2 regions of the Arthrobacter sp. 49Tsu3.1M3 genome follow, and region 2 is predicted to be linked to the other one. Evidence: predicted binding sites of a transcription regulator. Region 2 holds the regulator's gene; the other holds the start of a gene.
The links. The regulator HrcA, encoded in region 2, represses chaperone genes, less so after heat shock. The targets are predictions, from matches to a motif close to TTNGCACTCGNNNNNNNCGAGTGCNAA.

Region 1 (3,414 bases), on a different contig from region 2:
GCCCGCCTAGTGGTACTGGCTGCCGTCACGAATGCCCCGCGGAACGCTGCCGGGCGCCGCGGAGGACGTCTGCCGCTGGGCCGCGCCCTGGCGGCGGGCACAGTAGCGGCCCTGGCCCTGACGGGCTGCCTGGGCCCCGCGGGCAGTGCCCGCGTGGCCAGCGCCGACGCAAGCGGTGACGGCACCCTGCGCATCGGCCTGATCCTGGACAGCACGGGCAAGCAGAACTTCCTCAACTCCTCCGAGCTCGCGGCGGCCAAACTTGCCGTCAAGGAGATCAACGCTGCCGGCGGGCACAAAGGCAAACCGGTGGAGCTGCTGCCGGAAACCATCAGCACGGACACCGCAGCCCAGGCGAAAGCGCTGGTTGCTGCCAAAGCCGACGTCGTGATCGGCCCGACCGATTCCAGCCGTGCCCCGGCGGCCATCGACGTGCTGGCCAACGCCAAGGTAGCCGTCATCTCTCCGGCCAACACCGCCGCCGCGCTCAGCAACTACAAGAGCGGCGGCTACTATTTCCGCACCTCGGCCGCCGACATCGCCCAGGCATCCGTTCTCGCCAAACTGGTCAAAGACGGCGGCGCCAGGACCCTGGCGGTGCTGCATGAGGAAGGCGACTACGGCAAAGACGTCGCCGCCGCCGTCGGCAGTGCGGCGAAGCAGTCCGGACTGGAAGTCGTGGCGGACGCGGAGTTCACCCCCGGCCAGGCGCAGCAGGCCGTCGCCGCCGCCAAGGCCGTCAACCCCGACGCCGTCATCCTGGTCTCGCGCGACGGCGCTCAGGGCGCCATCGCCGAGTTGAACAACGCCGGCCTCGCCGGCAAGAAGCTGGTCCTCGCCGACGGCGCAGTCAGCAAGTACGGCCCTGGCCTGGGCGCCCGGGCGCTGGAGGGGGCACGCGGGATCCTGCCCGGCGTGTTTCCCTCCGCCGCCTTCCAGGCGGACCTCGTGGCCGTTGATCCCGGGCTGAAGGACATGGTGTTTGCCGCCGAGACGTACGACGCCGTCGTCCTGGCCGCCGTCGCCGCCGCCGCGGCAGAGGACGACGCCGGGACCTCCATCGCGGCGTCCCTCGTCGCGGTCTCCGGCGGAACCCCGGCAGCAGGCGGAACCGGGGCCGGCGGAAACCAGCCGCCCAGCGAGTCATGCACGAGCTACAAGGACTGCGTCGGCGTCCTCCGGGCAGGCCACCGGCCGGACTACGACGGCCAGTCCGGACGGATCAACTTCGATTCCCACGGCGACATCACCGAAGCGAACTACATGGTTTCGACCTACGGCGAGGACAACCTGCCCACGGTGGACGGAACGGAAGCGGCGAGCAGCAGCGGCGGCTGATCGCTCGTAGCGTATTGTGCCCGCGTGGCGGCCGGTTCCGGCCGGGCACTGCTTGCACTCTCCCCGGGGGAGTGCTAATTATTGATTTAGCACTCCAGCGTACTGACTGCTAACACGACGCCCGGTCCGCCCGGCCGCGAAGTGGGGCAGCCGGTCCAGGAGCTAAAGAAACACCTTGCTGGGGTGAGATCCCGGACCCGGCGGCATACAGAGGCCGCGGGGTAGGGATCGTCCGTCGCGGGCACCACAGCGAAGGTTCATTCTTAACGACTGTCCCGAAAGGACTACTGCCGTTATGGCCAAGATCATTGCATTTGATGAAGAGGCACGCCGCGGTCTTGAGCGGGGCCTGAACATCCTCGCCGACGCCGTCAAGGTCACCCTCGGCCCGCGTGGACGCAACGTCGTCCTCGAAAAGAAGTGGGGCGCCCCCACGATCACCAACGATGGTGTTTCCATCGCCAAGGAGATCGAGCTGGACGATCCCTACGAGAAGATCGGCGCCGAGCTGGTCAAGGAAGTTGCCAAGAAGACGGATGACGTCGCAGGCGACGGCACCACCACGGCAACCGTGCTGGCACAGGCGCTGGTCAAGGAAGGCCTGCGCAACGTCGCGGCCGGCGCTGACCCGCTGTCCCTCAAGCGCGGCATCGAGAAGGCTGTTGACGCTGTCACCGTCGAGCTCCTGGCCTCCGCCAAGGAAATCGAGACCAAGGAAGAGATCGCCGCCACCGCGTCGATCTCCGCCGGCGACAACGAGATCGGCGCCCTGATCGCCGAAGCCCTCGACAAGGTCGGCAAGGAAGGCGTCATCACCGTCGAGGAGTCGAACACGTTCGGCCTCGAGTTGGAGCTGACCGAAGGCATGCGCTTCGACAAGGGCTACATCTCCGCCTACTTCGTCACCGACGCCGAGCGCCAGGAAACGGTCCTTGAGGATCCGTACATCCTGATCGTCAACTCCAAGATTTCCAACGTCAAGGAACTGGTTGCTGTCCTGGAAAAGGTCATGCAGTCCAACAAGCCGCTGCTGATCATTGCCGAAGACATCGAGGGCGAGGCCCTGGCCACCCTGATCGTCAACAAGATCCGCGGCACCTTCAAGTCCGTCGCCGTCAAGGCTCCGGGCTTCGGCGACCGCCGCAAGGCGCAGCTGGCCGACATCGCCATCCTCACCGGTGGCCAGGTCATCTCCGAGGAAGTCGGCCTCAAGCTTGAGACCGCCGGACTCGAACTCCTTGGCAAGGCCCGCAAGGTTGTTGTCACCAAGGACGAGACCACCATCGTCGAAGGTGCAGGCGACGCCGACCAGATCGCCGGCCGTGTGTCCCAGATCCGCGCCGAGATCGAGAACTCCGATTCCGACTACGACCGCGAGAAGCTGCAGGAGCGCCTGGCCAAGCTGGCCGGCGGCGTTGCAGTCATCAAGGCCGGTGCCGCAACCGAGGTCGAGCTCAAGGAACGCAAGCACCGCATTGAGGACGCTGTCCGCAACGCCAAGGCTGCTGTCGAAGAAGGCATCGTCGCCGGCGGTGGCGTTGCCCTGATCCAGGCCGGTGCCAAGGCATTCGCGAACCTGCAGCTCTCCGGTGACGAAGCAACGGGCGCGAACATCGTCCGCGTCGCCATCGACGCCCCGCTGAAGCAGATCGCCTTCAACGCCGGCCTCGAGCCCGGCGTCGTCGTGGACAAGGTCCGCGGCCTGCCCGCAGGCCACGGCCTCAACGCCGCCACCGGCGAGTACGTCGACCTGCTGGCCGCCGGCATCAACGACCCGGTCAAGGTAACCCGCTCTGCCCTGCAGAACGCGGCTTCCATCGCCGGCCTGTTCCTCACCACCGAGGCCGTTGTAGCCGACAAGCCCGAAAAGGGCGGCGCCCCGATGGGCGGCGGCGACGACATGGGCGGCATGGGCGGCATGGGCGGTTTCTAACCACCCGCGCCAGCCATCACCGGCTGTTCGACGACGGCGGTCCCACCTTCGGGTGGGGCCGCCGTTGCCGTTTAAGCGCACTCCCGATCCAAGGGGCGGCGCTGGGCGTCTGTGGGCGTCGGCGGGTTCTGGCAGGATAGGTC
Region 2 (3,414 bases):
TTCCACCTGCAGGTGCACCTTCAGATCGCCGCGGCCGTGGCCGCGCAGGTGCGTGACGCCGAGACCGCGAAGAGTGATGATCTCGCCCGACTGGGTGCCGGCCTTGACGTCGATCTCCTGCTGTCCGTCGAAGGTGTCGAGGGATATTTCGGTGCCCAGGGCGGCCGCCGTCATGGGAATGTTGAGGCTCGCGTGGAGGTCATCGCCCTCGCGCACGTAAGTGGCGTCGTTGTTGACCCGGATCTCCACGTACAGGTCCCCGGCGGGGCCGCCGGCGGGGCCGGCCTCGCCCTGGCCGGACAACTGGATGCGGGTGCCGGTCGCCACGCCGGCCGGGACCTTGACGGTCAGGGAGCGGCGGCTGCGGATCCGGCCCTGGCCGCTGCATTCGTTGCACGGGTCCTTGATGACGGTGCCGAAGCCCTCGCAGGACCCGCAGGGGGCGGACGTCATGACCTGGCCCAGGATGGACCGCACGGCGCGCTGGACCTGACCGCTGCCGCCACAGATGTCGCAGCGGACCGGGTGGCTGCCCTCCCGGCAGCAGGACCCCTCGCACGTGGGGCAGATGACGGCGGTGTCGACCTCGAGCTTTTTGTTCACGCCGAAAACGGCATCGCGGAGGTCGATCCTGACGCTGATCAGCGCGTCCTGGCCGCGGCGGACCCGGGACGCCGGGCCGCCCTGGCCGCCACCGGCGCCGAAGAAGGTCTCGAAGATGTCCTGGAAGGCGAAGCCCTGGCCCGAGTAGCTGCCGCCGCCGAAGCCGTTGTCGGTGCCGTTCTCGTTGCCGGTGGTGTCATAGACCCGGCGCTTCTGCGGATCGGAGAGGACCTCGTAGGCGTGGGTGACGGCCTTGAACCTGTCCGAGGCGTCCTCCCCGGGGTTCACGTCCGGGTGCAGGGTCCGGGCCAGTTTCCGGTAGGCCTTCTTGATCTCCTCCCCCGATGCGTCGCGGGAGACTCCAAGAACGTCGTAGTGGCTGCTCAAAGTGTGTATCTCTTCCTTGTTGTACTGCCTGTGGGGTACTGCCTGTGGGCACTGCCTGTGGGGCAAGAAGTCGTATTCGGTCCCGGGCCTGTCAGGGCCCCAGGATCCTCGAAAGGTAGCGGGCCACGGCTCGGACGGCGGCCATGGTGGTGGGATAGTCCATCCGGGTGGGCCCAAGCACTCCGACCTTGGCCGTGGCGTCAGGGCCGTAGGCGGTGGCCACGACCGAGGCCTCGGCGAGACCGTCGTAGGGGTTTTCCCGGCCGATGCTGACGGTCACGCCGCGCGGGTCTTCGGCCATTTCGCTGAGCAGGCGGAGCATGACCACCTGTTCCTCGAGGGCCTCCAGCACGGGGCCGATGCTGAGCGGGAAGTCCACATTGGAGCGGGCCAGGTTGGCGGTGCCGGCCATGACCATGCGCTCCTCACGGCTGCTCGTGGCCAGGGCCTCAAGGCCGCGGGCCAGCGCCTGGGCTGCCCCGCGCCGCGCGGGCGGGCCGGCGGCGATGACGGCGGGCAGCAGCTGCGGCATCAGGCTCAGCGGTGTTCCGGACAGGCTGGCCAGGAAGCTGGTCCGCAATTCCGCCAGCGCGTCGTCGGGAATGTCCTGCCCGACGTCGATCACGCGCTGCTCCACCTTGCCGGTGTCCGCGATCAGAACCGCCAGCACTTTCCGGGGCGCCAGCAGCACGAACTCGATGTGCCGCACCCGGGCGCGGCTGAGCAGCGGATACTGCACGACGGCGACCTGGTTGGTCAGGTGCGAGAGGAGCCGCACGGTCCGGTCAAGGATGTCGTCGAGGTCCTCGGATCCTTCCAGCAGCGCCTGGATCGCCCGGCGCTCGGCCGGCGACAATGGCTTCACCGCTGAGATCTGGTCGACGAACAGCCGGTAGCCCTTGTCAGTGGGGATCCGGCCGGCGCTCGTGTGCGGCGCCGTGATCAGGCCCTCGTCTTCCAGCGCCGCCATATCATTTCGGATCGTGGCGCTCGAGACGCCGAGATGGTGCCGTTCAACGAGCGCTTTGGAACCAACGGGCTCACGCGAATGGACGTAGTCCTCCACGATGGCGCGCAGCACTTCGAGTTTGCGCGGTTCGCTCACGCTCCACCTCCAATCGACTGTCCCGCAGCCGGTGCCACCCCCCGCGCCCGGTCCGGGTCCACACGTGGTGCACGGACGGTCCGCCACAGGACAAGGGTTAGCACTCGACATGCCTAAGTGCTAACCAGTCTAATATGAGTCGCCGCGTTGTTAGCATTGGATTCGCTCCAGGCGTGGCCCGCGGGAACGCGATTCCCGTCACGCCGGCGCCAAGACCGTGGCAGCCGCTGCCGTTTGCCGCGCCGTCGCGGTCCGGTTCCGGCCCCCGGAGAGTTCCACCGACCGCCGTACATTCCGAGTGCAAAGTAAGCGTGTAGAGATGTCGTACCAGAACTGGGGACCCCAGGACCTGTCCGCCCCCGCCAAGACACAGTTGCCCGAAGTCCCGGTGGAACGCGGGATGGTCCTCGAGGAGGTCCAGTCCGGCTGGGTGGGCGCCGTAACCCGGGTGGAGAAGTCCGGCGGCATGCACGTGGTGGCGCTGGAGGACCGGCGCGGCAAGTCGCGGTCCTTCCGCCTCGGCTTTGGCTTCCTCTTGGAGGGCCAGCCCATCCGCCTGATGCCGCCGGCCCCGAAGAAGACGGCCCCGGCCGCCGGTGCCGGCCGCACGGCGTCGGGCTCGGTGCGGGTGGCGGGGCAGCGCGCACAGGTGGCCAAGGCCAGCCGCATCTGGGTGGAAGGAAAGCACGACGCCGAGCTGGTGGAGAAGGTCTGGGGCGATGACCTCCGGGTGGAGGGCATCGTCGTCGAACCCCTGCACGGCATTGACGACCTCGCGGCCGCCGTCGCGGACTTCGGCCCGGGCCCTGGCCGGCGCCTCGGCGTGCTGGTAGACCACCTTGTGGCTAACTCCAAGGAGTCGCGGATCGCCGACGCCGTCATGGCCTCACCGGGCGCCGCCGGCAACGTCCTTATTGTGGGGCACCCCTATGTGGACGTGTGGCAGGCCATCCGGCCCGCGGTCCTGGGGATCGAACAGTGGCCCGTGATCCCCCGCGGCGTGGACTGGAAGACCGGCATCCTGATGGCTTTCGGATGGCCCCACTCCACGAAGGAGGACATCGGCCTCGGCTGGCAGAAACTCCTGGGGGCTGTCCGCAGCTACGCTGATCTGGAGGCGTCGCTGCTTGGCCGCGTGGAAGAGGTCATTGACTTCCTCACCGTGCCCTAGTCTGCCGTGGCGGCCGCCCCTGATCTCCATTTCCGGGCCCGAGCAAGTATTCTTGAAACGGCGGCCGCGCTTCTGGTGCGGTCCCGGCTATTTCAGGCACAACCCAGGCAGCAACGCATCACCGCAATCCGAAGGGCTACACCGTGGC

Region 1: the regulator HrcA is predicted to act here: its motif matches at 1,425-1,451, upstream of groL (chaperonin GroEL).

Annotation. Positions count from the first base shown of each region.
Region 1 is NZ_FUZD01000023.1:53,916-57,329, reverse strand. It holds gene B5X90_RS18370 (cold-shock protein) at 1-10, shown strand, start outside; gene B5X90_RS18365 (ABC transporter substrate-binding protein) at 70-1,338, shown strand; gene groL (chaperonin GroEL) at 1,634-3,271, shown strand.
Region 2 is NZ_FUZD01000016.1:65,559-68,972, reverse strand. It holds gene dnaJ (molecular chaperone DnaJ) at 1-990, opposite strand, end outside; gene hrcA (heat-inducible transcriptional repressor HrcA) at 1,082-2,095, opposite strand; gene B5X90_RS15595 (DUF3097 domain-containing protein) at 2,415-3,266, shown strand; gene B5X90_RS15590 (DUF4870 domain-containing protein) at 3,410-3,414, shown strand, end outside.